DNA from 4 places in the Pseudoalteromonas sp. BSi20480 genome. Region 2 is predicted to be linked to each of the others. Evidence: predicted binding sites of a transcription regulator. Region 2 holds the regulator's gene; each other region holds the start of a gene.
The links. The regulator sigma-54, encoded in region 2, starts transcription at its own class of promoters, with help from an activator protein. The targets are predictions, from matches to a motif close to GTTGGCACGNNNNTNGNNT.
Positions count from the first base shown of each region.

Region 1: P20480_RS01640 (flagellar basal body rod protein FlgF) is a predicted target of sigma-54. The motif match lies at 3,647-3,665, and genes of this name have one in related genera.
Region 3: P20480_RS02575 (CsbD family protein) is a predicted target of sigma-54. The motif match lies at 4,203-4,221, and genes of this name have one in related genera.
Region 4: P20480_RS06225 (DUF2726 domain-containing protein) is a predicted target of sigma-54. The motif match lies at 1,654-1,672, and genes of this name have one in related genera.

Region 1 covers NZ_BADX01000166.1:129,725-137,708, forward strand. The annotation lists gene flgJ (flagellar assembly peptidoglycan hydrolase FlgJ) at 1-129, opposite strand, end outside; gene P20480_RS01650 (flagellar basal body P-ring protein FlgI) at 252-1,346, opposite strand; gene flgH (flagellar basal body L-ring protein FlgH) at 1,359-2,042, opposite strand; partial or broken gene flgG (flagellar basal-body rod protein FlgG) at 2,058-2,845, opposite strand; gene P20480_RS01640 (flagellar basal body rod protein FlgF) at 2,866-3,609, opposite strand; gene flgE (flagellar hook protein FlgE) at 3,766-5,130, opposite strand; gene P20480_RS01630 (flagellar hook assembly protein FlgD) at 5,190-5,870, opposite strand; gene flgC (flagellar basal body rod protein FlgC) at 5,884-6,315, opposite strand; gene flgB (flagellar basal body rod protein FlgB) at 6,321-6,728, opposite strand; gene P20480_RS01615 (CheR family methyltransferase) at 6,870-7,700, opposite strand; gene P20480_RS01610 (chemotaxis protein CheV) at 7,721-7,984, opposite strand, start outside.
Region 2 covers NZ_BADX01000099.1:71,902-79,885, reverse strand. The annotation lists gene P20480_RS07645 (calcium/sodium antiporter) at 334-1,302, shown strand; partial or broken gene P20480_RS18210 (KpsF/GutQ family sugar-phosphate isomerase) at 1,306-2,278, shown strand; gene kdsC (3-deoxy-manno-octulosonate-8-phosphatase KdsC) at 2,279-2,830, shown strand; gene lptC (LPS export ABC transporter periplasmic protein LptC) at 2,827-3,381, shown strand; gene lptA (lipopolysaccharide transport periplasmic protein LptA) at 3,371-3,907, shown strand; gene lptB (LPS export ABC transporter ATP-binding protein) at 3,904-4,629, shown strand; gene P20480_RS07670 (RNA polymerase factor sigma-54) at 4,699-6,198, shown strand; gene hpf (ribosome hibernation promoting factor) at 6,225-6,512, shown strand; partial or broken gene ptsN (PTS IIA-like nitrogen regulatory protein PtsN) at 6,517-6,969, shown strand; gene rapZ (RNase adapter RapZ) at 6,989-7,834, shown strand; gene P20480_RS07690 (HPr family phosphocarrier protein) at 7,878-7,984, shown strand, end outside.
Region 3 covers NZ_BADX01000160.1:50,035-58,018, reverse strand. The annotation lists gene P20480_RS02555 (hypothetical protein) at 1-55, shown strand, start outside; gene P20480_RS02560 (hypothetical protein) at 197-952, shown strand; gene P20480_RS02565 ((2Fe-2S)-binding protein) at 1,137-1,634, shown strand; gene P20480_RS02570 (xanthine dehydrogenase family protein molybdopterin-binding subunit) at 1,631-3,892, shown strand; gene P20480_RS02575 (CsbD family protein) at 3,958-4,155, opposite strand; gene P20480_RS19635 (DUF5666 domain-containing protein) at 4,508-6,265, shown strand; gene P20480_RS02585 (helix-turn-helix transcriptional regulator) at 6,325-6,816, shown strand; gene hrpB (ATP-dependent helicase HrpB) at 6,994-7,984, shown strand, end outside.
Region 4 covers NZ_BADX01000126.1:772-8,456, forward strand. The annotation lists gene P20480_RS06235 (cobalamin biosynthesis protein CobD/CbiB) at 1-199, opposite strand, end outside; gene mtnN (5'-methylthioadenosine/S-adenosylhomocysteine nucleosidase) at 200-907, opposite strand; gene P20480_RS06225 (DUF2726 domain-containing protein) at 1,021-1,614, opposite strand; gene folE2 (GTP cyclohydrolase FolE2) at 1,721-2,641, opposite strand; gene arcB (aerobic respiration two-component sensor histidine kinase ArcB) at 2,856-5,174, shown strand; gene arcA (two-component system response regulator ArcA) at 5,182-5,898, opposite strand; partial or broken gene P20480_RS18385 (sensor histidine kinase) at 6,351-7,685, opposite strand, start outside.

The DNA of each region.
Region 1 (7,984 bases), on a different contig from region 2:
AGCTGCTTTTTTAAGAGCGGCTTTAGATGCATCGGTTGATGCATCACCACCGCTTAAGGCTTCTTTACGAAGTGAATCTAAATTGCCTAAATCAAAAAAGTTTTGTTTGTCTAGATGATTAGTTTCCATCAGCTTTTTGACACAATAATGAATAATACAAATTAAAATGCAAAAATTAAGCCAGATTGAAAATGTGAATGATGGAGTGAAAGGGAAGCTTTAGCAAAGGCTTTGCTAAAGCTTAATAAATATTAAATAACAACAAGTTGACCGTTTATTGCTCCGGCTTCTTTAAGGGCCTCTAAAATAGCCATTAAATCGCCAGGCGCTGCGCCTACCTCGTTTATAGCACGAACTAAATCGTCTAAACTAACACCCGGGTTAAACACAAATGCACGCGAATCGTCTTCATTTACATCTATAATTGATTGCTGCGTTACAACGGTTTCGCCCTCAGCTAATGCATTAGGTTGAGCCACATTTTGTTGCTCTGAAATGGTGACGGTTAACCCGCCATGTGTTATTGCTGCAGGCTGTAACTTGACATTTTTACCAATCACAATGGTGCCCGTACGCGAGTTAACGATAATTTTTGCAGACATATCTGCAGGTTTAAATTCAAGATTTTCAAGCGTTGATAAATAAGACACACGTTGAGAAGCATCTCTAGGGGCAATCACACGAACAGACACAGAATCAATTGCTTTTGCACTGTTAGGCCCGACTAAATCGTTAATTGTTTTTTCAAGGCGCTTTGCCGTTGTAAAATCAGGGCGGTTTAAGTTAAACGTAATAAAATCGCCTTGCATAAACGGACTTTTAACTTCACGCTCTACTGTTGCGCCATTTGGAATACGGCCAACTGTTGGGGTATTAATAACAACACGGCTGCCGTCAGCGCCTTGGGCACCTAAGCCCCCCACTATTAAACTACCCTGAGCTACGGCATATACATTGCCATCAGCCCCTTTTAAAAACGTTTGTAATAACGTACCACCGCGCAAGCTACCCGCACTACCAATAGATGAAACGGTTATATCAATTGTTTGTCCTGGCTTTCTAAATGCGGGTAATTCAGCATGTACAGCAACGGCAGCAACGTTTTTAATTTTAGGGCTTAAATTTGCAGGTAGCGAAATACCAAAATTGCTTAACATGCCTTTAAAACTTTGCTGAGTGAAGCGGCTCTGCTCACCCGTGCCGGGTAAACCCACTACTAAGCCATAACCTACCAACTGGTTCGATCTAACCCCTTCGACCATAGAAATATCTTTAATACGCTCAGCATGTGCCGAAAATTGGCAACCTATTAGCGTGATTAAACAAATTAACTTTAATACATTCATAATGAATGCCCTCTAAAAAGGAAAAATCGAGCTGCTGAAAAAGCGTGTTAACCAACCTGCACTTTGCGCTTCTTGTGTTTGCCCTTTACCAGAGTACTGAATACGCGCATTGGCTATTCGGTTTGACTCAACTGTATTATCAGAACTCACATCTTGCGGGCGTACTAAACCTTCCAAACGAATAAATTCTTCACCAGTGTTTAACGTTAACCACTTTTCACCGCGAATCACTAAGTTACCGTTAGGTAAAACACGCATAACATTGACCGAAATATTGCCAAATAAGCTGTTTGATTGATTTGATCTAGAATCCCCCGTAAAAGAGGCGTCACTACCAATGCCAAACTGGATACTATCGCCGCCTATATTGACCGGAAGGCCTCCGAGCCCTATGACAGGGTCTAGGCTTGCATCAGATTGCTTATCGGTTTCGGTTTTAGCTGCTTTAGTAGCTTGAGTAGACTCTTGTAAATTTACAGTAATAATGTCGCCAGTACGCAGTGCTTTTCTATCTGCGTATAAGTCGTTTGACACATTAGTATTAAATAACGAACCTGTTGCAACTACGGGTTCCATACTTGGTTCAGGATACATTGGCGCATAATAGGGGTCATCTTGAACAATATCACTATTTTGTGTTGAAACACAGCCACTTAAAAATAATGTACCTACCGCAAATAACATATAATGACGCATAATTCCCCCTACACCTTATAATTGCTGATTGATGTAACTCATCATCTCGTCAACAGCCGAGATGACTTTAGAGTTCATTTCGTAAATACGCTGCGTTTCAATTAGGTTAACCAGCTCTTCAGTTACATTTACGTTTGATGTTTCAAGTGAGCCCTGAATAATTGTGCCTAAGCCTTCTACACCCGGGTTACCTTGCACAGGCGCGCCACTTACTGCCGTTTCGGTATAAAGATTTTGCCCTACAGGCTCAAGGCCCGATGGATTAATAAAATCGCTAATTGTAAGCTGGCCAATCACAACATTATCAGCTTGACCTGAAATACGAACAGATACCTCACCATCTTGTGAAATAGTAATTGATTGCGCATCATCGGGAACATTCATTTCTGGTTGCACCACATAACCAGAACCAGACGTGACAATTCGACCATCGCCATCGGTAGTAAACTGCCCATTACGCGAATAAGCAATATTGCCATCGGGTTGTAATACTTCAAAAAAACCAGGCCCTGAGATCATCCAATCCAATGAATTCTCAGTGGTTAGCATATTACCCTGAGAAAAGTTTTTTTGGTTAGCCACTACTTTTGCACCAGCACCTAACATTAAACCAGACGGCATTTCAGTGTCTTGCGACGATCGCCCACCTGGCTGGTTAATATTTTGATAAAGTAAATCTTCAAAAATAGCGCGGCTTTTTTATAACCTACCGTACTGGCATTCGCTAAATTGTTTGATATAACCGAAATATCGGTTTGCTGAGCGTCTAGCCCCGTTTTACTGATCCACAATGCTGGATTCATAATCGTGTCCTCATTTAAAGTTAAACTATGCGCATCAGCTGATCTTGTGATCTATCCAGATCTTCAGCTGTTTTCATCAGTTTTACTTGTAACTCAAATTGACGTTGATGGCTGATCATATCGACCATTTCGTGAACTGGGTTCACATTAGACATTTCTAAGGTTCCGCTTAATACTTTGACATTGGCAGAGGTATCAACAACCTCTCCTGCCTTAGGCCTAAATAAACCATCATTCCCTTTTTCTAGTTGAAAGCTATTAGCTTCAACCACCTTCAAGCGGTCAACTTCTTCTAAAAATGTAGCAGGCGCCCCCTGCGGGCGAACTTGAATTGCACCGTCTTCACTAAATTCAATTTTTTCAATCGGTACTGGTAAAATGACAGGCCCGCCTTCGCCAATTACTTGACGACCATGGCTGGTCATTAACATACCTTCAGCGGTAATATTTAATGTACCCACCTTGGTGTAAGCTTCATTGCCTGAGGCATCTTGGACGCTTAACCATGCGTTATCACTCATTGCAATGTCGAGGTCTCTACCTGTTTCAACTATGCCACCAGAGGTCATATTAGAACCTGGGCGCTCTTGCATAGAAAACACACGTGATGGCAACCCTTCACCAAAAGCCTGCATAGAGCGAGCTTGTGCAAAGTCTGACTTAAATCCAGTAGTATTCGCATTCGCCAAATTATTGGCTTTAAGGGCCAGCCCCTGTAGGCTTTGTTTAGCGCCTGAGGCCGCAATGTAGACCATTTTGTCCATAGCATCGACTCATATTAAAAATCTCTATACACAAGAAATGCAAAATAGATGCCACAATAGGAAATGATGTAAAATGGTTATAAAACAAACTAAATGAAGTGAAAATAAAAAGGGCCACTTTAAAAAGCAGCCCTTAAAATTATGTTAAGTATTAAATTAACGAATCTGTAAGATTGCCTGTTGCAGTGTTGAGTTAACCTCAAGCGCACGAGAGTTAGCCTGGAAGTTACGCTGAGCACTTATTAGGTCAACCAGCTCATTAGTTAAATTCACATTTGATTGCTCTAGTGCTGATGAATTTATTGAACCTAAAGTACCTGAACCAGGTTCACCCGCAATTGGCTCACCTGACGTTAAGCTTTTTTTCCAAGCAGTATCACCAACTTGTTGAAGGCCTTGCGAGTTTGAAAAACGCACCATAGCAACTTGACCAAGAAATGTTGAGTCGCCATTACTGTATGATGCAACAACCTTGCCGTCTGTACCAATATCTATGCCAGCCAAACGACCTACCGTAGCACCATCTTGGTCTAACGCTTTAACTTCAAATCGGCTTGCGTATTGAGTAGGCACTTTATTTGTAGTGCCCGCTTCATCACGCCAGTTAATATCAATATCATCTGGAAAGCTTGCGCCATTAGTTAAAACATCAGATAAACCAGCCGCCGCACCCGCACCACCAGGTACAGTAAGCGGGTTAAAGGTTGTACCTGTATTAGCAACACCATCAGTGCTACTTGGTAAGCCACTTGAGTCAAATTGAAAGGTTGATAGTGGTGTAAATGGTGCTGCCGTTTCTTCTAGACCTGCAGGGCTGAATGACTTGCCATCTAATGTAGCGTAAGTTTCCCATTCGTTATCATTACCCGTTACTGCAGAATCAGTTTTAACAAAGAAAAACTGTAATACATGGGGTTCACCCAGAGAGTCATAAACCGTTGTTGATGTAGAGCTGTTATATGAAGCACTCGTTTCTGGGTCAAAAGCAATCGAAGGCGCATCTGCACGAGAGTCTAAGTTAAATGAGCTGTAAACATTAGTCGTTGCACGTGGTGAACCCGATGAATCTGGGATCTGCAATGCAGACGATGTGCTCAAACTTACAGACGTTGTATCACCTGTTGCTTCATCAACAGGGAAACCTTGTAAGTAATTACCCTTTGCATCAACTACAAAGTTATCTTTATCTAATTTAAAAGCGCCTGCTCGCGTATAAGTAAAGTCTTGCGCGCCCAAGTCTTGGCTCATTGCAAAATAACCCTCGCCTGTAATCGCTAGATCAAGTGAGTTATTAGTAAATTGCAGCGAACCTTGGTGAAATTGCTGAGCAACCATAGTGGTTTGAACACCGTCACCATTTTTAGTTCTACCTGAACTAAACACTGAAGAAGCATATACATCTGCAAACTCAGCGCGAGACTCTTTAAAGCCGGTTGTATTAACGTTCGCAATATTATTTGCGGTAACGTCTAAATCTTTTTGTGCGGCAGCTATGCCTGTTAATGCAATATTGAAGCTCATAATTGACCTCTAACCTATTAAATACAGCCTGCAAACAGGCGAAATATTATCAAACTCTATTACGCGATCTCTGCGACATCAGTCAGCCTAACCGCACCTTCTTTAGTGTTAATAATGATGCCATTGGCACCGTTTATATTTACACTTTCAATATTCTTGAACGTAGCAATGGGTAAGCTTGAAAACTCACCATTTGTACTGCCTTCAGCTACAATATTGTATTCACCCTCAGGCAACCGCTCACCGGCTTCGTTTTTACCATCCCAAGCAAAGCGTATTGCACCAGCAGACTGTGAACCTAAATCAATACTGCGAACTAATTGACCTGACTCATCAGTAATACGAAGCGTTAAGCTATCTACTGGGCTTTCTGCAACGACGGAACCTTTCGCTTCACCCGTTGCATTTAAATCTAAGGAATCCGACTCAAGTAATGCTTGCTTACCAACCAATGTTGATGCCTGCAAAGCAGAGTTAGATGTCATCGAAGCTGCAAGCGACTCAAAGTTACTATTAAGATTTGAGATACCTTCAGCCATTGTGAAATTGGTCATTTGTGCAATCATTTGATCGTTATCAGCAGGTTTACTCGGATCCTGAAACGATAACTGCTGAGTTAACAACGAGAAGAAATCTTCTTGAGTTAACGCATCGCTTTGCTCTTCGGTTGTCGTTGGTGTTGTATCCTGCCAACGCAAAGAATCTAAATAGGATGAAGATGTACTAATATCGTTACTCATAACCTACCCTCGGTTAACGCTGACCTAGCAGCAGAGTTTTACTTAACATTTGCTTAGCTGCATCAGCAACTTGCACGTTTGTTTCATAAGAGCGAGAGGCAGAAATCATGTTCGCCATCTCCTCTACAACATTAACGTTGGGTTTGTAGATATAACCATTTTCATCCGCACTCGGGTGATTAGGGTTGTATTCAATCTGCAGTGGTGCACTGCTTTCAACAATGCCCAGCACTTTAACACCAACAGAAGAGCCCTGATTATTACTTACCGACTCAGAAGCTTTGGTAAGCTCTGCAGCAAATACAGGTTGTCGCGCTCGGTACGTTTTGTCTTGAGAAGAGCTAATTGTATTAGCATTCGAAATATTACTCGCAGTGGTATTTAAACGAACATTCTGTGCGCTCATACCAGAACCAGCAATATCAAAAACGTTATATAAACTCATAATTATTATCCTTGACTACCGAGAGCTTTATTCAGGCCTTTAAATGTGCCGCTTAAAAATTGTAAGCTAGCCTGATACTCCATAGCATTCTGTGTATACAAGTTCCGTTCCACCTGTACATCCACTGAGTTACCATCACCTGTATCTGTTTGATTTGGCGTACGAAATAATTCATCACCACCCACACTACGGGTACCACCACCAATGTGTTTTTCATTAGTAGTTACCATTGTATTGCCGCTTTGCTGGTGTGATTTTGCCGCTTTTAATGCTGAGGCAAAGTTAATATCTTTTGCTTTGTAGCCCGGCGTATCAGCATTAGCAATATTACTTGCTAGCACTTCTGCTCGTTGTGAACGGATCAACATAGTATGCTGATGCACACCTAAAGCTTTATCAAAACTGATAGCCATAACCATCTCCAAAAAATTGACTTAACTTGAATAAAGCAATAAATAAGCCATTTATAATTGAGTAATTATATTTTTTGTAATCGAATGATTTAAAATGAAAAACGACACATGATGTGTCGTTTTGAAGGAAAGAAAAAAGGTTTATTTCTTTTGGTAAATAATGCCAGGGTTGCATCTAACCATATCAAATTCGTCACTCAACCCGGCCATTGACTCCGAAGCCCCTAAAAATAAATAACCTTTAGGATTAAGCGCTTGTGCAAATTGTTTAATAATTTTTGCTTTTACCTCTGGAGAGAAGTAAATAAGTACATTGCGGCAAAAAATAATATCGAATTTACCCATTAATGCATACGAATCTAGTAAATTTAAATGCCTAAAGCTCACTTGTCTTTTCAAAGTGTCGTTAACTTTTGCCATACCATTGCCGCTGTCTGTAAAAAACTTTTTTCGACGTTCTGCAGACAACCCGCGCGCCAAAGCTAACGCGTCATACTCGCCATTTTTACACATGTCTAGCATAGTGTTAGAAATATCAGTACCAATGATCTGAGCACCCATTTTTAAAACGTTAGGCTGCTTAGATTGAAACTCAGCAACCGACATAGCAATAGAATAAGGCTCTTGACCAGACGAACTAGCTGCAGACCAAATTTTTACAGGCCGCCTCAAATCTTTAAACTCAGGAAACAATCTGTTCTGAAGTAGCTCAAAGGGGTATTGGTCTCTGAACCACAAGGTCTCGTTTGTAGTCATCGCATCAACAACAGCCGCGCGCAATTGCCTCTCATGCGGCCCGAGTGTTTTGCTAACAAGTTCAGATAACGACCCTACATCAAAACGAGCCATAAGGGGCGCAAGTCTACTTTTTACCAAGTATTGCTTGTTTTCACCAAGAACAATACCGCATTGCTGTTCTAAAAACGAACGGAACTGATCGTATTCATTTTGCTGCAAGTCTTTATTATTCAAATTAGTAGCACCTGTTTTGATTATTCACAATGAACCCACTTTTTAACCGCCGTGGCTAATTCATCAGGGTTAAATTTGGCAATAAAATCGTCAGCCCCAACCTTTTCAATCATTGCTTGGTTAAATACACCACTCAGTGATGTATGCAAAATGACATGCAAAGGGGCAAGTTTAGGATCTGCTTTTATTTCTGCAGTTAGTGTATAGCCATCCATTTCAGGCATTTCAACATCAGATATAAGCAAAGCAACACGTTCTGTAATATCTGTTTGACAATCAAGCTT
Region 2 (7,984 bases):
GAAAAAACAATTCGTAAGATTTTGTAATGTACGTTTAAAACACACATTTAGACTCACTCATCTTCACTTAACCAACACTTAAACTAGGGTCTGTTACCTATTAAGGTTAAATTTTCAGCAACCCATTTAGAATTTTGGCAAGTTAGTACCTAGTGGTGTAGTTATTCCCCATACATCAGCAAAACTTTAATACTGAAAGCCTAACAGCCCCGACTAATTAATTTAGTAAAATGAATTAGTCTACGTAGTTGACCTTACTCTTTTATTTATACTTTCATCGTGGCATTTGTTACTATTCGCGCCATTCCTATTTTGAATAACTGGCTTAATACAATGGTTACCTCGTTTGTTATTTTGATTCTTGGTTTTGCAGCCCTAGTTTGGAGTGCTGACAGGTTTGTTTATGGTGCGGCCGCACTGGCTAAAAACTTTGGCGTACCAACCTTAATTGTTGGTTTAACTGTTGTTGCCATGGGCTCATCAGCACCTGAAATGATGGTATCAGCCTCTGCTGCATTGGCTGGAAAAACAGACACAGCGGTAGGTAACGCAATTGGCTCAAATATCACAAATATTTTACTGGTATTAGGTATTACTGCTTTATTTAGGCCTCTTAGCGTTTCTTCAAGTACATTAAAACGTGAAATCCCGTTAGTGCTTATTGTATCTCTAGCTACTTGGTATATTTTTTCAGATAACTACTTTTCGCTTGCTGAAGGCGTTGCCTTATTAATTGGTTTTGTCGTCTTTATTGGCGGGCTGATTATTGTTTCGCTACGTGCTAAAAATCAAACAGACCCATTTGTATCAGAAGCATGTGATGAAGTACCCAATGACGTACCAACAAAAAAAGCAGTAATTTGGTTAGTTATTGGTATGGTCTTACTTCCTGTCAGTGCACATTTTTTAATAGATTCAGCGGTCGATATTGCAAAATATTTTGGCCTAAGCGATTTAGTCATTGGCTTAACAATTATTGCAATAGGTACTAGCTTGCCAGAGCTTGCAGCTTCAATTGCGGGGGTTCTTAAAAATGAAGATGACTTAGCACTGGGTAATATTGTTGGCTCTAATATTTTTAATATTCTTGCCGTGCTGCCTTTCGCAGGCATTATTAACCCTTCTGTTATAGACCCGTCTGTTGCTAACCGCGACATACTTATTATGATTGGTGCCACGGTCGCACTTATTATCATGTCATTGAACTTTAGAGGTGCTCAGCGCATCAATAGAGTAGAGGGCGGCTTATTATTAATCGCTTTTTTAGGCTACCAAGGGTATATTTTCAGTCAAGTAGGGTAAGTAATGGCAACGCTAAATTTTATTGAACAAGGCCTACGTGTATTAGACATAGAGCGCCAAGCATTGAGTGATATTGCACAATATGTGGATGAAAATTTTCATCAAGCATGTCAGTTAATATACGACTGCCAAGGGCGAACTATTGTTATAGGCATGGGAAAATCGGGTCATATTGGCAATAAAATAGCGGCGACGTTAGCAAGTACTGGCAGCCCTGCATTTTTTTGTACACCCCGGTGAGGCAAGTCATGGCGACTTAGGTATGATCACTAAAAATGATGTGGTTATGCTAATTTCTAATTCTGGTGAAACAAGCGAAGTCCTCAATATAATTCCCGTTTTGAAACGCCTCGGCGCAAAAATGATAGCCATGACAGGCAACGCTAGCTCAACAATGGCAACGCTTGCAAACGTACATATTTGCATAAAAGTACAAAAAGAAGCCTGTTCGTTAGGCTTAGCCCCTACAGCAAGCACAACAGCAACACTTGCAATGGGCGATGCCATGGCGGTTGCACTGTTAGAAGCTCGCGGTTTTACAGCTGATGACTTTGCGCTATCTCACCCCGGCGGCAGTTTAGGTAAACGTTTACTGCTGACCCTAAAAGATGTCATGCATAGCGGTAAAAACACACCTATTATTAACGTTACTCAAACTATAAAAGATGCACTGATAGAAATGTCGGCAAAAGGCTTAGGCATGACAGCCATAGTTGATTCTCAGCAACAACTTGTAGGGCTCTTTACCGACGGTGATTTACGTCGTATTTTAGAACAACGAATTGATATACATACAACACAAATAGATGTTGTAATGACCAAGTCCTGCACAACGGCAACGCAAGATATTTTGGCCGCTGAAGCACTTAATATTATGGAGCAAAAGCGTATTAATGGTTTAATCATCGTTAATGAGCAAAACCACCCTATTGGTGCATTAAATATGCAAGACTTACTAAAAGCAGGAGTATTATAAATGCAATTTGAAGAGCTCTATCAACCATTGAGTGAAGACGCAAAAGCACGTGCAAAAAAAGTAAAGCTACTTATTTGTGATATTGATGGTGTGTTTTCTGATGGTCGCATTTATTTGGGTAACCAAGGCGAAGAGCTCAAAGCATTTAATACAAAAGATGGCTTTGGCATTAAAGCGCTAATTAATAGTGGCTTTGAAGTTGCGGTAATTACAGGACGCCACTCAAAAATAGTACAACAGCGTATGACAAGCTTAACAGTACAACATATATACCAAGGCCAAGAAAATAAATTACTCGCTTACGAAGAACTAAAAACAAAGCTCAATTTAAATGATGAGCAAATTGCCTACATTGGCGATGATGGCCCAGACATGCCAGTGATGGAGTTAGTAGGGTTTGCTGTTGCAGTAAATGACGCACATCCGCTAATAAAACGTTTAGCACATTATACAACACAAATGCCAGGTGGCTTTGGTGCAGTGAGAGAACTAACCGACCTGCTAATGCTTGAAAATAACAAACCTTTGACCACAAAAGGGACTAGTTCATGAATGCAGCGCGCATAATATTAAGCGTTTTATTCATCAGCTGTATGGTTTGGCTTTGGTACCCTTATTTCACACAAGTAAATTTACCACAACAAACCGAAGCAGACATAATTGCAAAGCCCGATTACACAGCCATAGAGCTAAAACAAACAGCGTATGACGAAAATGGGAAAATCAGCCATAAAGTAACGGCAGCGCGAATGGAGCTATATCAAGAATTAGGGTTTACCTTTTTTGATAAACCTATTTTTACGCTATACAACGACAAACAAACATGGCGAATTAACGCTAATGAAGCAACATTATACGAAGGCAGACAACTAATATTAGAAGGTAACGTTGTTGCTAGTAATTTAACTGATAACGCAATGATAGATAAAATTAATGCTGATAACATTCAGGTAGATATAAAATTACTAACGATGCAATCAGAGCAGCCTGTCATTGTTACAGGGCCCAATTTAAAAATCACCGGTAAAGGCTTAGAAGCCGATTTAAAAACCGAAGTGATAAAATTAATTAACCATACGCGAACTATTTATTATGACCAATAAACTATCAACACTCTTTATTATTCCAACATTTTTACTTGCATTAGGTACTAATGCCGCTGAAACAACAGCGCCAATTTCTGCAAATCAAATTTCGATTAGTGCGGATAAACAAGAGGGTCAACTAAAAGAAAACGTAGGTATCTTTGAAAAAAATGTTGAAATTATTCATGGCGACAGAAAAATTACCGCAGACCGCCTTGAGGTTCACAAGCGCGATGAGCTAGGCGACAACAAGCAATTGTTAATTGCCACAGGTACGCCTGCATATTTTGAAGAAAAACAAGCCGACGGCACAATAATGAGCGCCAGCGCTAATGAAGTTAGATACGATGTTTCAACGCGTTTTTTAACATTAATTGGAGATGCAGAGATATCTCAAGCTGGGCAAAAAATGAATGCTAAAAGCATTACCTACGATATAGAACAGCAGCTTATTAGCGCCGAAAAAGATGAAAGCTCAACTGACCGTGTACACACTATCTTAGTGCCTGTGGAGCCTAAAAAAAATGACAAAGGCCAACCATGAGCACATTAAAAGCAGAGCTACTAGCCAAAAGCTACAAAGGCCGTGAAGTTGTAAAAAATGTGGGCTTAGAAGTTAAAGCTGGCAGTATTGTAGGCTTGCTTGGGCCAAACGGCGCAGGTAAAACAACAACCTTTTACATGATTGTAGGCTTAGTCCCTAGCGACAAAGGCAAAATATCTATCGATGATAACGATATTACGCTTTTACCTATGCACAGTCGTGCTAGATTAGGCATTGGCTACTTACCACAAGAGTCGTCTATATTTAGAAAATTAACAGTGTATCAAAACTTAATGGCTATTTTAGAAACTCGAAAGGAGCTCACTAAACAAGCCAGAGAAGATACATTGAATAATCTATTAGATGAATTTAGCATTCAACACATTCGCGACAGCAAAGGCATGGCATTATCGGGCGGAGAACGTCGCCGAGTGGAGATTGCACGTGCTTTAGCCGCAGATCCAAAGTTTATTTTGTTAGACGAACCATTTGCCGGTGTTGACCCTATCTCAGTATTAGATATTAAAAAAATTATTGAACACCTGAAAAACCGTGGGATTGGCGTATTAATAACAGACCACAATGTAAGAGAAACCCTTGATGTTTGCGAAAAAGCCTACATTGTTTCTCATGGGGAACTGATTGCTTCTGGTACCCCTGAACACATATTAAATGATAAAACTGTACGCGATGTATATTTAGGCGAGCAATTTAGGCTGTAACATTTACGCCTTATTTATAAGCATCTGCTAGTATTAACTATAACAACTTAAAAGGATTGTTAGAGATACATGAGGCAATCACTACAGCTGCGCATGGGCCAGCAACTTACAATGACACCTCAGTTGCAACAAGCTATTCGCTTGCTGCAATTAAGCACATTGGATCTTCAGCAAGAAATACAAGAAGCGCTCGACAGCAACCCATTACTTGAGGTTGAGGAGCAAGACTATGCCGATGATCTTGCGGGCAAAAATGAGCAAAAAGCAGATAACGATGAAGTTACAGTAACCGTATCTGCCGATGAAGCCCCTAGCGAGTATGAACAAGACAGTGGTGAAGCGCTTGCTAAAGATACCGTAAGTGACGACATGGCAATGGATGTTAGCTGGGATGAGTATATGAGTGCAGCCCCTGCATCATCTTCAGGCCCAATGCCTGAAGATGAGTCTATATATCAGGGCGCATCAACTGAAACGCTTCACGAATACTTAATGTGGCAATTACAATTAACGCCATTTAGCCCTACAGATGAAGCCATCGCTATTGCTATTGTAGAAGCGGTGGATGATTCAGGCATACTGACACTCAGTTGCGAAGAGATTTTAGAGAGCTTTAATCAAGATAACGACGATGACGTTGAGGTTGAACTTGACGAAATAGAAGCGGTATTAAAGCGCATTCAGCTATTTGACCCAGTGGGTATTGCGGCACGTAGCTTACAAGAGTGTTTGTGTATTCAGTTAAATCAATTTGATAAAGGCACGCCTTTTATTGATGAAACAAAAATGATTTTAACCGAGCACATTGATTTGTTAGCTGCTCGTGACTACCGTACATTAATGAAAAAAACGAAGCTCAAAGAAGATGAGCTTAAAGAAGTAATGACACTTATTCATACGCTCAACCCTAAGCCTGCAGACACAATAGTACGAGAAGAGTCTGAGTATGTAATACCTGATGTGTCAGTTAAAAAAATTAAAGGCCGCTGGATTGTAGAGTTAAACCCAGACAGCATGCCAAAAATTCGTGTAAACAGCCAATATGCAGCGATGTCGCGTACAGTTAAATCAAGCGGCGATAGTCAATTTATTCGCTCACATTTACAAGAAGCTAAATGGTTTATAAAAAGCTTAGAAAGTAGAAATGATACACTTTTAAAAGTAACTAACTGTATTGTTAAACAACAACAGGGCTTTTTTGAACACGGGCCAGAAGCCATGAAACCGATGGTTTTAAATGATGTTGCCGAAATGGTAGAAATGCACGAATCAACAATTTCGCGCGTAACTACGCAAAAGTATATGCACACACCGCGTGGAATATTTGAGCTTAAATACTTTTTCTCAAGCCACGTTAGTACCGAAAATGGTGGAGAATGTTCATCTACGGCAATACGTGCACTTATTAAAAAATTAATCGCAGCAGAAAACTCAGCAAAACCATTGAGTGATAGCAAAATTGCGGATATATTGGCTGAGCAAGGAATTAAAGTAGCGAGACGTACAATCGCAAAATATCGCGAATCTCTGGCTATTCCACCGTCAAATCAGCGAAAGAGCCTGATCTAAGACGCTAAACAAAGAGGGTAATGCTTATGCAACTAAATTTAACTGGTCGTCATGTAGAACTAACTGATTCATTAAGAGACTATATAAATACCAAATTTGCGAAGCTAGAAAGGCACTCTGATCATATTAATAATGTTCATGTCATTCTTGATATAGAAAAATTAAATCAAAAAGCAGAAGCAACTATTCATGTAAGTGGTGCTGAATTATTCGCATCCACTGAACATCAAGATATGTATGCAGCTATTGATTCATTGATTGACAAGCTTGACCGTCAAGTAATTAAACACAAAGAGAAGCTTGCTCGACACTAATATGATGAAATTAAGTTCACTTATATGCCAGGACTGCAGTAAAGCTGCGGTCCTTTTTAATAGTAAAAAAAGAATTTTAGTAGTTTATTAGCGAGCTGGCTCACGATAAATTACCGTATTTATCTCAACAGGATATTTTGGGCGCTTTATTAACCCGCGAAAAACTAGGCAGCACAGGGATAGGAAGAGGTATTGCTATTCCACATGGCCGAATGAGCGGCGCACAAGAACCTTTAGCATTGGTGTTAGTTAGTGAAACACCGATTAATTTTGATGCTATAGACAACCGCCCTGTTGATATTTTTGTTGCACTCATCGTACCTGAAGGCGATAACCAACAGCATTTAAAGACGCTAGCAACGATAGCTGATAAACTAAAAATAAAGAATTTTGTAAGCAGCTTCGCTGTGCTAAATCGGATGCTGAGTTGTATCAAATTATTGTTGACCAATCGTAACAAATTTAAAGGGTGATTAATGGAGTTGATTATCATAAGTGGCCGTTCTGGTTCTGGTAAGTCGGTTGCTTTGCGCGTTGTTGAAGATCTAGGTTATTATTGCGTAGATAACATTCCAGTAAATTTATTACCTTCTTTGGTAAGAAGCGTTTCTGATAACTACGATAAAATTGCCGTTAGTATAGATGTGCGAAATTTACCAAAAGAGCAAGATGAATTTAATCACATCATCGAATACTTACCGGGTTTTACAAAACCAACGCTGTTCTACTTAGACAGTGAAGATCAAACCCTTATTAAGCGCTTTTCTGAAACTAGGCGCTTACACCCTTTATCAATAGATTCACTTCCGCTTGATTTAGCCATAAAAAAAGAAAAAGAACTTCTCGATGTGCTAATTACGCGCGCCGATTACATGATCGATACCAGTGAGCTAAGCGTTCATCAACTTGCTGAATCAATTCGCGAAAAAATACTAGGTAAAAAAGACAAGCAGCTGATTGTTACATTTGAATCATTTGGTTTTAAACATGGCATTCCTAAAGAGGCAGATTACGTATTTGATGCACGTTTTTTACCTAACCCGCACTGGGAGCCTGAACTAAAACCACTCAACGGCCTAGACCAACCAGTAAAAGATTATTTGGCTAGCCACAGCATAGTTCAAAAATTTACATGGCAAATACAAACCTTTGTACAAACATGGCTACCACACCTAGAGCGAAATAACAGAAGCTATTTAACTATTGCGATTGGCTGTACTGGCGGGCAACATCGCTCTGTATATTTAGCGCAAACAATTGGCGAAAGCTTTGCAGTTACGCATCCCAATGTAAAAATACGTCACAGAGAACAAGAAAAGTAATTTTACAAAACTAATAACCTGTTCAGCTTTGATAGAGTAATGTATGCGTATAGAAGACACTTTTTTAATACAAAATAAATTAGGACTGCATGCCAGAGCCGCGACTGTATTAGCCCAACTCGCTGTAAAATTTGATGCTTCAATCACCTT
Region 3 (7,984 bases), on a different contig from region 2:
TCAAGAGAATGTATTTAACCTTTTATTAAAAAAGTTAGAAAATCCAAAGTTGTAATTTAGAAATATAAGGCTACCTAGAGCCTTAAGATACATTATATTTTTATAAAGTTGCTTCTGATCTTATATTTTCACTTAGTGTCAGGTATTACCTACCTTTATACAATGCATTCTCAATAACTTTAAATAAAGGGCTACAATGAAGTATCTAAATTACATATTGCTTTGCCTATCCCTATTTTTCACATCGAACACATTTGCGCTTGAGCAGAAGTATCACGAGAGTGTTTTACCTGTTATTGCTGCTTTCAAAGCGCAGGATAAAACTGCGATTGCTGCGCATATTCGCTACCCTCTAAAAAGGCAATATCCATTGCCTGACATTAAAAATGAAGCTGAGTTTATTAACCGCTTTGATGAAGTGTTCGACGATGAACTAGTTGCCGTTATTGGCAGCTCTAATATTAATACCGATTGGGATAGCGTAGGTTGGCGTGGCATTATACTAAATAACGGCGTGGTATGGGTTAATACTGACGGTAAAATTATCGGTATAAATCGCGGAACATCTAAAGAGCAGGCATTTGCTAAACGCTTAATTGAACAAGACAAGCAATCACTTCATTCAAGTATTAATACATTTGAAGAGCCAGTACTCGATTGGAAAACGGCTAGCTACCATATTCGCGTTGATGATTTAGGTGATCATAATTATCGGTATGCATCGTGGGGTATTAATAAAAAATCTAGTGATAAGCCCGACGTCGTTTTATTAAACGGCGATATAAAGTTTAGTGGCAGTGGCGGGAATCACAGTTATACGTTTAAAAACGGACGCTATAGTTACGTATTACACGTTACTGTAATTGGTTGCGATACATCGCCACCTGGTTGGCTTGAGGTATATAAAGATGATGAGCAGTTATTAAAAGAGTCAGTTATAAGTGCTAAGTAGAGTCAACAAACCCTTCTTATTTATACCTAATAAAGCTGCTACTTAATAACAGCTATAAATTGGCACTTACCGATAAAAATTTCAATAAACCAATCCTAAGTGGTAGGCTAAAAAAGTAGCAAGTATTCAAACCGTTCTCGCGCAACAAGGAATTCCTTTAAAGCGCTTTGCCAAGGAGTTAAATATGATCACGCTTACCGTTAATTGTAATAAACATGAGTTTACAGGCGATCCGTCAACGCCGGTGCTTTGGTATCTTCGAGATGAATTAAATTTAACAGGGCCTAAATTTGGCTGTGGTATGGCGCAGTGTGGTGCGTGCACCATACACATTGATGGCGTAGCGCAGCGCTCGTGCATATTACCTGTATCGGCTGTGGCAGGGCGTGCTATTACCTCTATTGAAGGGTTAAGCGAGCAGGGTGAACACCCCGTGCAAAAAGCGTGGGTTGAGCATAAAGTGCCGCAATGTGGGTTTTGTCAGTGCGGGCAAATAATGCAAGCGGCAAGCTTATTAGCGGCTAACCCCAATCCAACTGATGATGAAATAGTGAGTAATATGTCGGGCAATATTTGCCGATGTGGCACGTATCCGCGTATTCATAAAGCGATTAAGTCGGCGGCTAAAACCATTGCGGGCGTTGAGTATTTTGACCCAAATGAACAAGGGGAAGAGGTATGAAAAACAACAATACGTACTTTGACCTAAACCGCCGCCAATTTTTAAAAACAAGCGCAATAGGCGCATTAGTATTAGGTACTTATTTTGTAGGCAGTGCACCACGAGCGTTTGCTGGCGTGTTAGAGCAACCCTCTGAGCAAGCAAAGCGTGCTAACTTATTTATAGCACTGCGCCCCGATGGCATGGTTGAAATAACCTGCCACCGCTCTGAAATGGGCCAACAAATTCGTACAGCCATTGCTCAAATTGTGGCAGACGAAATGGAAGCTGCATGGGATAAAGTAGTGGTTATTCAAGGTAAGGGCGACCCTAAATACGGGGATCAAAATACCGATGGCTCGCGCAGTATTCGATACAACATGCAGCGCTTGCGCGAAATGGGCGCAAGCGTACGTTATATGATGCAGCATGCAGCCGCTAAGTATTGGAAGGTTGACCCACAAACCTGTACAGCTAATCAGCACGTGGTTACCCACAGCTCGGGTAAAACGCTGGCTTATAAAGATTTAATTGACCTCGCGCTTGGCATTACCCCGCCAGAGCCAGACAAGTTAACACTCAAAACACGTAAAGAATGGCGCTATATAAATACCGGTATGGCGCACATAGATTTAACCGATTTAGTAACCGGTAAAGCCACATTTGCTGCTGATGTTCGCGAACCAAAAGCGCTGGTGGCTATTATTGAGCGCCCGCCGGTAGTAGGTGGTGTGGTTAAATCGTTTGATGCAAGTGCCGCTAAAGCAATTAATGGCGTAGTTGATGTTATTGAAATGCCTGTACCAAAAGGTGCGCCGCAATTTCAGCCAAAAGGCGGTATTGCTATTGTTGCTAAAAATACCTGGGCTGCATGGCAGGCGCGTAAAGCACTAAACGTGGTGTGGGATGATGGTAAAAATGGCGATTATAATTCAGAGAGCTTTAAAAAGTCGTTACTGCAAACAGTGAATGAGCCGCAAGCGCATGTGCGCGAAAAAGGCGATACCACCAGCGTATTGGCTAAATCGAGCAATAAATTAGTTGCCGACTATTACGCGCCGCACTTAACTCAAGCACCTATGGAGCCACCTTGCGCCACGGCAATGTACAATAAAGACAGTGTAGATATTTGGGCTGCAACGCAAAACCCGCAAGCCGATATGAAAACTGTGGCCGCACTACTGGGTATGGATGAGAGTAAAATTAACGTGCATGTCACCATGTTAGGTGGCGGATTTGGGCGTAAATCAAAACCTGATTTTTCGGCAGAGGCCGCCTACATTTCAATGAAAACTGGAAAACCTATTCGCGTTCAGTGGACGCGAGAGGATGATATTCAGCACAGTTTTTATCATGCGGTATCGGCTCAACATATTGAAGCTTCACTCAATGAAAAAGGTAATATTGAGGCTTACTTACATCGCACGGCGTTTTCGCCAATTATGTCTACCTTTCAAGAGGGAGCATCTGCACCTGGTGGCTTTGAGCTAGACCTAGGTTTTACTGATAATCCAATTTTAGCACCCAATATGAAACTGGAACGAGGTGAAGCACCAGCAAAAGCCCGAATAGGCTGGATGCGCTCGGTCACAAATATTTTTCATGCGTTTGCCGTGCAGTCATTTATAAATGAGGCTGCCCACAAGGCGGGTAAAGACTCAAAAGATTATTTATTGGAAACCATTGGGCCAGCGCGTACTATCGATTTTGCAAACCAGAACGCAAACTATAATAACTACGGTGGCGATAAAGCGGTTTATCCACTTGAAACAAGCCGTTTGCGTCATGTTATTGAAAAAGCAGCGAGTATGGCAAATTGGGGGAGAACACTTCCAAAAGGGCGCGGCTTAGGTATTGCTGCGCACCGCAGCTTTTTAACCTATGTGGCTACGGTGGTTGAGGTAGAGGTATCGGACGCTGGTGATTTAAACGTGATTAAATCGTGGGTGGCTATTGATGCGGGTACGGTAGTAAACACCGATACCGTTAAAAACCAAACGCAAGGTGGTTCTATTTACGGTATTACCACTGCTATTAGCGACGGTATTACCTTTGATAAAGGTCGCGTACAGCAAAGTAATTTTCATGATTACCGCGTACCGCTTATGAGCGATTCACCTTTAGAGGTAGAAGTAGAAATAATACAAAGCGATGCCCCACCTGCCGGTGTAGGAGAGCCCGCAACACCGGTTTATGCCCCTGCGCTGTGTAACGCTATTTTTGCCGCTTGTGGTAAGCGCATTAGGCAACTGCCTATTGGTAATCAATTAAAAGCGTAAATAGCGTGCTTTTTTAGCCATTAAACAAAAAAACGCCAAATGGCGGTTTTTTTAGAAGTTAGCGATTAGTGAGTTTTTTCAAACTCATCAACTTCACGCTCTGCTTCTTCTTTAGATTTACCATACTGCTGCTGGATTTTACCCACTAGCTCTGTACGGCTACCTTCAATTTTGTCTAAATCGTCGTTGGTAAGATCGCCCCATTTTTGTTGCGCCTTACCTTTAAGTTCGTTCCAATTACCTTTCATACGATCGCTGTTCATAAGTTTATCCTTACTTTAGGTTAGTGAATTGACTGTCAGTTATAAAGTAGCAAGCCTTGTACCAAGAGATAATAATGAATTTATTGTTCTTATTATTAGTTGGTTATATTTTTATGTTAGGTGGTATTGTTTTTGGTGTTGAGTTTTTATTAAAAATTATACATAGCAGTCTGTAATTATTTCTTAATTTTACTATTAAATATTTTATCTGATTTTATTTTTAAAAACATAATGTTAGGAGGGGTAGGTATAATTACCTATTTACTAATGGCTTATATAGGTCAATAGTTCTACTTGAAGTATCTATGCAGTATGTATGAAGTATATACAATTAACCTCTAGGATTATTAGTATGAACAAAATGAATAAACATATATTCACTTTTAGTGCGCTTACCATATTAACCGCGTGTGGTGGTTCTGAGCAAAAAGAGCAGCCAATACTCGATGCTGTTAATTCATCGGTTGAGTCTGTTTCACCTAAGCTTGTTGTAACCCAAGGTGTGATCACGGGCTTTGGCAGTATTTATGTTGATGGTGTTAAGTACAATACAGACACAAGTAACATAATGAAAAATGGTTTAAGCACTCAATTAAGCGCGCTTAGTGTTGGTATGAAAATTAGTTTTTCAGCACAAGAAAATGATTCAGGCGAATGGATTGCCCAAGATGTTGAATACGATACCGAAATTGAAGGCACTATACAAAGTATTGACCGCAGCACAGGCCAACTACTGATAGCTAATACGGTTGTCTATTATAACGACCTAACTCACTTTATTGATACGTCAGAGGCGCTCATTAGTGTGGGTCAAAGGGTTGAAATAAGTGGTTACCCGCAAGCAGATGGTACTTTTTTAGCATCGTACATTGAGGCCGATACGGATGTAAATAATGACGATCATGAATACACGGCAGGCATTGTGTCGAATTTAGATGAAGCCGCATTACAGTTTACTATTAACAATGTAGTGATTGACTACAGCTCAGCCGTACTTGATGGCTTATTGACAAACGATACCTACGTAAAAGTAGAGGGTAATTTACTTGGCGATGTTATGGTGGCAACAGAGGTTGATGCCAGAACAGTTGAAGAGTCATTAGATGTTGATGACGATAGCGTACTACGATACGAAATCGAGGGGTTAATTACGCAAATCAGCGCAACGTCTATGGGAGTTAATGGTCAAGTGTTTGACTTTGCTGATAATATTGACGTTGAAGGCACATTACTTAATGATTTAACCGTGGGTATGTTTGTTGAGGTTTACATTAATAACAATCAAGTCACTTCGGTTGAACTAAAACGCCCAGACTACTCGTCAGACGGAAAAGTAAAAGGCATTATTGAAGATATAGATTCTGTTAATAAAACGATTACTGTTAATGGTGTGGTATATGCAATTAACGAATTTAGCCGATATGAAGACGATGACGAGCAATACTTTAATTTTGATTCTTTAAATATTAACGATTACGTTGAGATAGCTTATTTGAACACGTCGCCGCTTTTAAGTGTTTTAAAAATAGAAAAAGAAGATCAAGACGAATATAACCAAGAATGGGAAATGAAAGGGCAGGTAACTGCTATTTTAAGCAATTCAATCACAGTTAACGGCGCTGAAATACAGCTAGATGCCAATGCAAAATACATTATTAATGATGTATTGGTTTCGTTAGAAACATTTTTAGCACAGCTTGTTGTGGGTGATCGTGTTGAAATTGAAGGTCAATACGATGCAAATAATGTGTTTGTACTTGGTAAAGTTGAACTTGAGAATGATGACGGTGATGACGGTGATGACGGTGATGACGGTGATGACGGTGATGACGGTGATGACGGTGATGACGGTGATGACGGCGACAATGGCGACCATATCGGTGGCTATGTTGAATTTGAAGGAACAGTCACTGAGCTTTTGACTGCAAACAGCTTTATGATTAATGGCTATGAAGTACGACTCTCTGCAAATGCAGAATTAGAGCTTAATGACCGAGATGTAAATTTAACAACCTTTATGGCGGCATTAACTGTTGGCAGTATTATCGAAATTGAAGGTCAATGGGTCGGTAATCAATACATACTTGCCTCTGAGGCTGAGCTAGAGTAATTAGATGTACTATAATAACTAAGCCACATTATTGTGGCTTTTTTAATGGCTGGGTGAAAATGCATAAAGACAAACTGATTTCTTTTACATTAATTTTGATCGTTATTTTTAAATTGATTGATTTATCAATAGATATTTTAAGCAATGTGGAACCTGTGCATATTTGGCAAGAGATCATGTTAATTGTGTTATCGCTAGCCTTGTTCGTTTATTTGATGATTGATATTCACAGGCGTAGTACCAATGAAAAGTTAAATTTGGCACAGTTAACGGTTTCGAAAGAAAATATTAGGCTGCTTAATCAGCAATTAGAAAATTCAAAAGTCGTATTTTTTAATGAAATTAAAATGCAGTTCCAAAAGTGGGGATTAACGGCGACTGAAAAAGAAATTGCACTATTGTTGATAAAAGGATTATCAACATCAGAAATTGCTAGCATTAGAAAAAAGTCAGAAAAAACTATAAGTAATCAATCATCTGCTATTTATAAAAAAGCAGACGTATCTGGGAGACATGAGCTGGCAGCCCTCTTTTTTGAGATGTTACTTTAAGAGATTTTAAAATTAGTAAGCTAAAATTTTCATTCATTGAGAGAGTCGATGAAAGTTAGTTACTATTTAATTTGATAGTGCTTTACGCCTATAGTCATCAAATACTAATAATATGAATCGCCGTCGCACGATTATTTTTTGCTACAATGCCTGCAAAGCAATTTTGGGTAAATAGCAGTGCTGCCGGTTCAAAACATATATCAACAACTCGTAACTACATTACAAAGCAATCCTATAACGTTATTACAAGCACCGCCTGGTGCAGGTAAATCAACATGGTTGCCGCTACAGCTTATGCGCGACGGCCATTTTAAACGTATTGTAATGCTGGAGCCGCGCCGCTTAGCAGCACGTAATATTGCCAATTACTTAGCACAGTGCCAAAACGAAAAAGTGGGCCAGAGTGTTGGTTTGCGAGTACGCGGTGAAAGCAAAGTAAGCAGTAATACGCGCCTTGAAATAGTCACCGAGGGTATGCTTACCCGCATGCTACAAAACGACCCTGAATTAAGTGATATAGATTTACTGATATTTGATGAATTTCATGAGCGCTCAATTGCAGCCGACACTTCACTGGCCTTTGCTTTAGAGACCCAAAGTGCACTGCGTGACGATTTAACCATATTACTTATGTCGGCCACCCTTGATACCGAGCGCTATACACAATTTTTTGATTGCCCAGTTATACAATCAAGCGGGCGAAGCTACCCCATAGACGAAGTATATATACCCATAAAAGATGAAAGTCGCTGGCTTGATACTATTCCCTCTTTAATAAAACAAGCACTAAGCGAGCAAAGCGGCAGTGCGCTGGTGTTTTTGCCTGGGCAATTTGAAATATTACGCGTACAACAGGCCCTTAATGATTTGCCAAGTAATTGCCTAGTTGTCACGTTATTTGGCGAGCAAGATAAAGACAATCAGCAAGCGGCGATTGCTCCTGCGCCTGAGGGTATGCGCAAAATAGTGCTTACCACCAATGTAGCCGAAACCAGCTTAACCATTGAAGGCATTCGCATTGTTATTGATAGCGGTAAACGCCGCGCAGCGAGCTATAACTTAAGAACAGGTGTAACAGAGCTTACAACACAAAGTATATCGCGCTCCTCTGCCGTGCAGCGTGCAGGGCGTGCAGGGCGAATAGAACCCGGTGTTGTTTACAGGCTTG
Region 4 (7,685 bases), on a different contig from region 2:
CGCTTGCAAGTATGGCTGCTAAATAGTGGTAGCTGTTTGTATTTTGTTTATTATAAATACGTTTGCCTATGGCGCTAAATACGGCCACTAAAACGGTATTCGGATGGTACCAACTAACGAGTGGTAAAAAGCGCTCAGCAAGGAGCGCTATTATAAACACAATAAAGTCCAAATGGTTTTGAACAATATTGCTAAGCATTTACAGTGTTACAGCTGTTAGCTTTTCAAGCAGAGCAACAACCATTTTAGATGAGTTGATTGATGCTGTTTCTAAGTATTCTTCAAACGACTGTGGCGATTCTTTGCCAGCAATATCAGACATTGAACGAATAACAACGAAAGGAGTTTCAAGCGTATGACAGGTTTGCGCAATAGACGCACCTTCCATTTCTACAGCAAGCATTGAAGGAAAGTCGCTGCGGGCTTTATCAATACGAACAGGGTCACACATAAAGGTATCGCCAGTACAGATAAGGCCCACTAACGTTTTAACTTCGCTAATTTGCGCAATAGTTTGCTCGGCTGCTTCAACTAATTTAGGGTGCGCAGTAAAACCTGCAGGCATTTGTGGTACTTGGCCAATTTCGTAACCAAATGCAGTTACGTCTACATCGTGGTGACGAACTTCTGACGATATAACGACATCGCCAACACTTAATGATGGATCAAAACCGCCAGCAGAGCCGGTGTTAATTACGCAATCAGGCTTAAAATTATCAATAAGTAATGTAGTTGCAATGCTTGATGCTACTTTACCAATACCTGATTGAACAAGAGTTACTGTGCAGCCCGCTAATTCACCAGTGTAAAATGTAAAACCTGCTTTAGTTAAAATAGCTGGGTTTTGCATTGCTTCACGCAAAATTTTAACTTCTGGCTCCATTGCGCCAATAATACCAACATTCATAGTGTTTGATTCCTGAGTTTGAATAGCTTGATTATACGTGAAGTTAGCAATAAAAAACAAAAAAGCGAGACATTTAAAATGCTCGCTTTAATGCAAATTTAGTCACCTGATAATTATATTTCGGCTAATGCTGTTGAATGGGCTTTAGCTTGTGAGGGAGATAAAACAGCAGGTTTGTGAACTCGGTTACGTAATGGGCGCTGTGCTGTTGGTGCTGGTTTACCCAGTTTGAACATAATGGCATCGCGTACTTCTGATGGGCGATAGCCCGCTTTTACCTTCATGCGAATGTGTGGAATGCCTGCAGCTTCTAAGGCGCCATTTACAAACCAGTCGCGCTGGGCTTTGTGGCCATCTTTATTTGCGTTATTTACTAAATCAACAGCTGCTACGATGGTCATTTTTTCTTTGTCGATTAACACAAAATCAAGCTGCTTATTTTTGGCTTTAGCAATGGCGGCACGTTTTGATTTAGGTGATAAACCTTCTTTACAGTCGATCACATCAATAAGCTTAACTCGGCTCACTATTTTATATTGATCGCCAATAGCGCGTTCTAACAAGTTTAAAAAGGCGCTTTCTACTTGCGTAAATACGCTTTGTTTACGTTTGAAAGGATAAGGATTACCACCGTCGTCATTAAATTTTGACGCGGCAATTGATGCACCTACCACTAATACTAAAATCGACAATAAAGCGAATTCCATACGGTAACTCCATAACAACAAATTGACACTGATTTGTTAAAGCAAGTACCGTGCCTAAATATTGTATGTGATTTACCGAATGGTGATTTAAGTTAACGCAGGTGTTTTATGCCTTATACCCGCCATTAATACCTTTAACAGCAACCGCCACAGCGTCGTGAGCGTGAAGCGATTCGTAATGGTTTATTTGTAGCCAGTAATCTGCGTAACCGTCTGTTTCTAATATTGCTTTAATTTTACGCGCGGCATCTTCGCAGAACATTAAATTTTGCCCATTTAAACGGGCAAATTCTTGTTCATCTTCACGCTTTACTGCCGCTTGCACTGGCGTTTTAAGCTCGCCTTCAAGGGTATTTATTAAGTTAACTACATCAAACTCATTAATGTTGCTATTGAGTTTAACTTTTACGTTAGCAATTGAGCGCTGCGAGTGAGGAGTTGCCACAATGCCTTGTGTTGTGCCAAGCCACTCAAGTACCTCTTTTTGGTTGAGCGTATCTTGGTTAAATTTTTCACTAAATGCATTTTGTATTAGCTGGCGTGCAAGAGCCGCCGAGCAAGGGCAAGTTGATGAATAGGTAACATCAACGGTTAGCTCGTAACTAATGATATTATTTTCAATTGTACTTGTAAGTGTGATTGGATAGCTTTTCCAGCCAGCTTTGCCACTCAATAGAGACTTACGGCGAAGTGGTAGCTCAAATTTAAACTCAATCTGTGCCTTATTACTCAACCCTTCATGGCTAGATATAAACGTATTTAGTGCTTGGCTAATTGTTTGAGGATTTACTTGTTGCTCTGTTGAGAGTAAATCAAGCGCTAAAAATAAGCGCGACATATGAATGCCTTTGGCGTCTTCTTTGTGCAAGTTAACAAATGCGCGGGCTTTGGCATTAACAGTAACAGGGCTTAAATCACGCGATTCAAAAATAAATGGCAGTTCAATTTCACCCATGCCAACCCAGTCTAATTTACCTGTTTGTAATGCAGGAGCGGTGTCAGCTATATCGGGCATATTGGTTTGCATGCTATGTTACTCGTTATTGGCAATGATAAGGCGCATTATTTTACACGAAATAATCAATGGCTGAAACGAGGACTTTACTGCCCACTAAAATTGCATATGAATATTTTCTGTTTTTGTCGCACAACATGAAAATAGCGAATAGAAAAATGCTAAAATCTGTAAATAGCATTGCCTTTCTTATATTTAAGTAAACAGCTAAGAGATAAAACTACGTATGACCGATTATTCTTTGAGCCCATGGGTTCGGGTGCTTTCAAGTTCAATAGCGCGATTTGGTGAGTTAAAAACAGCTGCCATTTGTTACGCTTTATTTTTAGCCGCGTCTCTTATTTTATCGAGCATGTTTTACTACGTTGCTATAGGCGAATTGTTTCTTGTAGATATTTTGGCCGTGGTATTTTTTTCAGCTGTTGTGTCACCTTTAATTATAAGCGTACTTATTAATTCAATTCGTCAGTTAGATGCTTCCTACGCTTACTTAGATAGCGCAACTAAACAAGAAAAACTATTAAACCAAACACTTAAAGACAATATTAGTCGGCTTAATATTGAAATAGATGAACGTAAAATGGCTTTTCATGCTAAGCATCGCGCCATTGAAGAACTACGTAGAGAAATTGCCGAGCGTAAAAAAACACAGCAAGAGCTTGCTCAGCAAAGCATGTTACAACGCTCAATTGTTGATTCATCCCCCGATCTGTTTTATTACCGCGATAACAATGGGGTGTTTGCTGGCTGCAATAAAATGTTTGAAGAAGTAATGGGTAAATCAAGCCGTGAGCTTATAGGTAAAACGGTTGAACAAATATTCCCAAACGACTTTTTATCTGAAGTATTGCGCACAGACAAAGAGGTAGAGCAAACTCACAAAGCACTCACCATCGATGTAGGTTATGAAGTTGATGGTGCAACGCGCTGGTTTGAGTTACGAAAACTTCCTTTTATAAACGACGAAGGCGACTACATAGGTTTACTTGGTTTTGGGCGTGATATTACGAGCCGTAAAGAAGCGGCTGAGGCGCTTGAAACCGCATATAAAGATAAAGGGAAATTTATAGCCACGTTAAGCCATGAGTTGCGTACCCCGCTTAACGGTATTGTGGGCTTAACACGTATGTTGCTCGATACCGATCTAAATAAGCAGCAACGCAGTTGGTGTAACACGGTTTTTTCAAGTGCTGAAACGCTCGGTAATATTTTTAACGACATTATAGATTTAGATAAAATAGACAGAGAGCAGCTCGATATTGCCGCCAACTCTATTAATGTATCTGATTTTATAAACGATGTTGTGAATTTTGCAGGGTTAATAACTGAGCAAAAAGGGCTTGAGTTTGATATTGAGCGAAATGGCATGCTTGATATATATGCACTGCTTGATCCTACTCGTTTACGCCAAGTGGTTTGGAACCTGATAAACAATGCAGTGAAATTTACCCAGCATGGCAAAGTCACACTCGAATGTAGCCGTGAAAATCGCCCTGAAGGCCCATGGTTAGTTATTAAAATCTCAGATACAGGGCAAGGTATTCCACAAGAGCAGCTTTCTCGTATTTTTGACATGTACTATAAAGCACCTGATTTACAAGGTACTAATGCAATAGGTTCAGGTATTGGGCTTGCGGTAACTAAAGCGCTAGTCACGGCTATGAAAGGCAGTATTACAGTAAACAGTACAGAGGGTGAGGGCAGTTGCTTTACAGTGCAAATACCGCTGAGCTTATGTATTGCGCCTACAGAGCAAAGCTATGTTGGCCGAGAGCTTTATATTTTACTCGTTGAAGACGTACCACTTAACGCCGAAATAGCCACTAATTTATTGGAGCAACGCGGACATGAAGTGCTATGGGCTGAAACGGGCGAAGATGCACTTTCGTTTGTTGATACCGAAGACGACCTAGATTTAGTATTACTTGATATGCAGCTACCCGATATAAATGGCGATGAAGTTGCAAGGCAAATCCGTGCTGATAGCCACTTTGATAACCTGCCTATTGTTGCACTAACCGCTAATGTGAGAAGTGCAGAAGAAGAGCTTGAAGGTATTTCTATTCAAGGCGCTTTAGCTAAACCTATTAATACAGTAAAGCTTGATAAAATGCTCGCTGACTTATTTGATATTAAGCAAGCTCAATGCAACGAGCCACAGCTAAAAGTAACCGACGAAGCACTTAAAAGTATTGATGCGCATTTGCTAGATATTGAAACAATAGAAGACTTTGTTAATTCTATGGGGTTAGTTGTGTTTAGGCGCAGCAGTCAGTTGTTTGAAAAGCTAAATCCGCAATATCAACAAGAACTGCTTACGTCATTAAATACAGGCGACAGGGAAGAGTACAAATCGGTTGCGCATAAGCTTAAAGGTGCCGCAGGTTCTGTTGGTTTGAACGATGTTCAACTGCATGCAAAAGTAATGGAATATGGCGCGATAGATGAGAGTGATGAAGTGCTTGAGGAGTGGCTGCTGGTGTTGGCAGATAAAATAAATGAAGGACAACGTGCCCTTCATTTATTTCTACAGCAATTAGAATAAACGCTAATTAGCTGTCGATTTTACCAATAAAGCGGTAGCCTTCACCATGAATGGTGCTGATAAGCTCTGATGTAGAATTATCGCTTTCAAAATGCTTACGAATACGGCGAATAGTTACATCAACAGTACGGTCGTTTGCACGTAGCTCACGGCCTGTCATATGTTTAATTAGTTGTTCACGGCTAAAAATACGACCTGGAGAATCAAGCATTAATCTCAGTGCTCTGTACTCACCTTTAGGCAAGCGCTTAGCATCGCCATTAGGAGATGTTAAACAGCGGCTATTTTCATCTAATTCCCAACCGTTAAATGTAATAACACCATTAGTTTCAAGTGCTGATTCATCATCGCTTAGGCCTGTACGCGTAATAAGGTTACGCGCTCTAATAGTCAATTCACGAGGGTTAAATGGTTTAGTAATGTAATCATCAGCGCCAATTTCAAGCCCTAAAATACGATCAACATCGTTATCACGACCTGTTAAGAAGATAAGGCCTACTTTGCGTTTTTGGCGTAATTCACGGGCTAATATAAGGCCGTTTTTGCCTGGAAGATTGATATCCATAACTACGAGATTAACGTCGTCGTTATTTGTAAGCTTGTCATGCATGTCATCGCCATCAATGGCTTCAATAACTTTGTAACCTTCAGCTTCAAATAAACTAACGAGGTTTAGTCGAGTTACGTCTTCATCCTCTACGATTAGAATGACTGGCGTTTGCATTATTAATTAACCTTTTTGGAATATTTTATTTACAAAAAATCGGTATTTAGTATAAATCCGACTACTAGAGATTATAGGATTATATCCAATTGTTAACAAGAAAAAACAAGTTGGATAAAAATAAAACAGTAAGAGTTCAAAGTTTGCTCAAAAAGCCCGTGCAAAAACTACTGTTAAATCGATCAATACACGTATGAAGTTCATTTACTTTGATAATTTATGGACCGGCTGACTACGCAAAGCTGTTAAATAATCAGACTAATTCAAAGTTAAATTATATCACTATCTAATCTTTCATCAATGTATGTGATATCGCAAAAGTAATAAAGTTCAAAAAATTGCGCTATATAAACGATAACTATTACACTTGTTTACCACATGAAGCATAAATAGGGTCAATAAGTAGTAATTCAAGGAATACAAGTAAATATATGTGTTTGGTTACTTCACTTTTAAGGGATGGTTATGATGAATCGCGCACCGCGTTTTTTTTCTAAATCAATTAATATATGGCCGCCTAAAGCTTGGGTTACTAAATTGTAAACTAAGTGCATGCCTAAGCCACTTGCCCCTTGTCCTCTTTTTGAGGTTACAAATGGGTCGAATATTCTGTGTTTAATTTTTTTATCTACGCCTTGGCCGTTATCGCTGTAAATAATAGTGAGTTTTTTTCCTGTTAACTCTACATCAAATTGTATTTCATTATTTTCATTACCAACGAACCCGTGTAGTAGTGAGTTTGTTATTAGTTGTATAAGTACTTGTTGTAATGGTTCTGACTTGCTTTCTACGGTTAAATCGGTTGCACAATTTATGTTTATAACCGGTTTTTTCTCTTCAAGCTCTGAGCTTATTGATGTCAAAACATCTGTTATTAACTTATGAATATTAATGTATGTAGTTACGTCATCATCTTGAATAACCGCTACCTTTTTAAAGGTTGAAATTAAGTCGGCTGCACGGTTTAAGTTACGGTAAATCAAATCTAGGTTTTCAATACCGTCGTCAATAAAGCGTTTTAATTGATTTGAAGTCAGTTTTTTATCATCAAAGCTAATTTGTAAATCGGCTAACTTATCGCGCAGCAAAGTAGAGCTTGTAATACCAAGGCCTATTGGGGTGTTAACTTCATGTGCAACACCGGCAACCATTTGACCAAGAGATGCCATTTTTTCATTTTCAACAATCTGCGTTTGATACTGATGCATACGCTCAAGGGTTGATAATAACTCCTGATTTGCCTCTCGAAGGGCTATGGTTCGTTGGTTTACTTTTTCTTCTAGCCCTTGGTTAAGCTGTTTAATTTCTTCTTTGTCTTTTTCATGGCGAGTCAATTGTTTTTGGGTGCGTGTAAGCATGATGTTTAAACTGTTAGAAAGCGCTGATATTTCTTTTACGTCGGTTACTGGTGCGCGTACATCGTAGTTATGATTTTTTGATACGTCTTGTAATAGCATGCTAAGCCGCTCTATCGGTCGAGCTATTCTTTTTTGAACATTTATTGCGATAAAATACACAACAACAAGTATCAGTAAAGTCAGTAAGATATCTACAACTATTTTTGTTTTATATAATCGTCTAAGCTTTCAAGACTTCCACGCATGTATACATGACCAACAAGCTTTTCATTATGAAAAATTGGCTTTATTAGTTCGATATCTTCGTGGGTTATACGTGGTGTTTTTAGTTCTTCAATGCTATCGATTCTGAGGGGGACTGGTGGCGTTTTTTTTGTCATTAAAACTTATAAAAAAAACAGGCTTTTGAGATGCTTGCTCAATAGAATA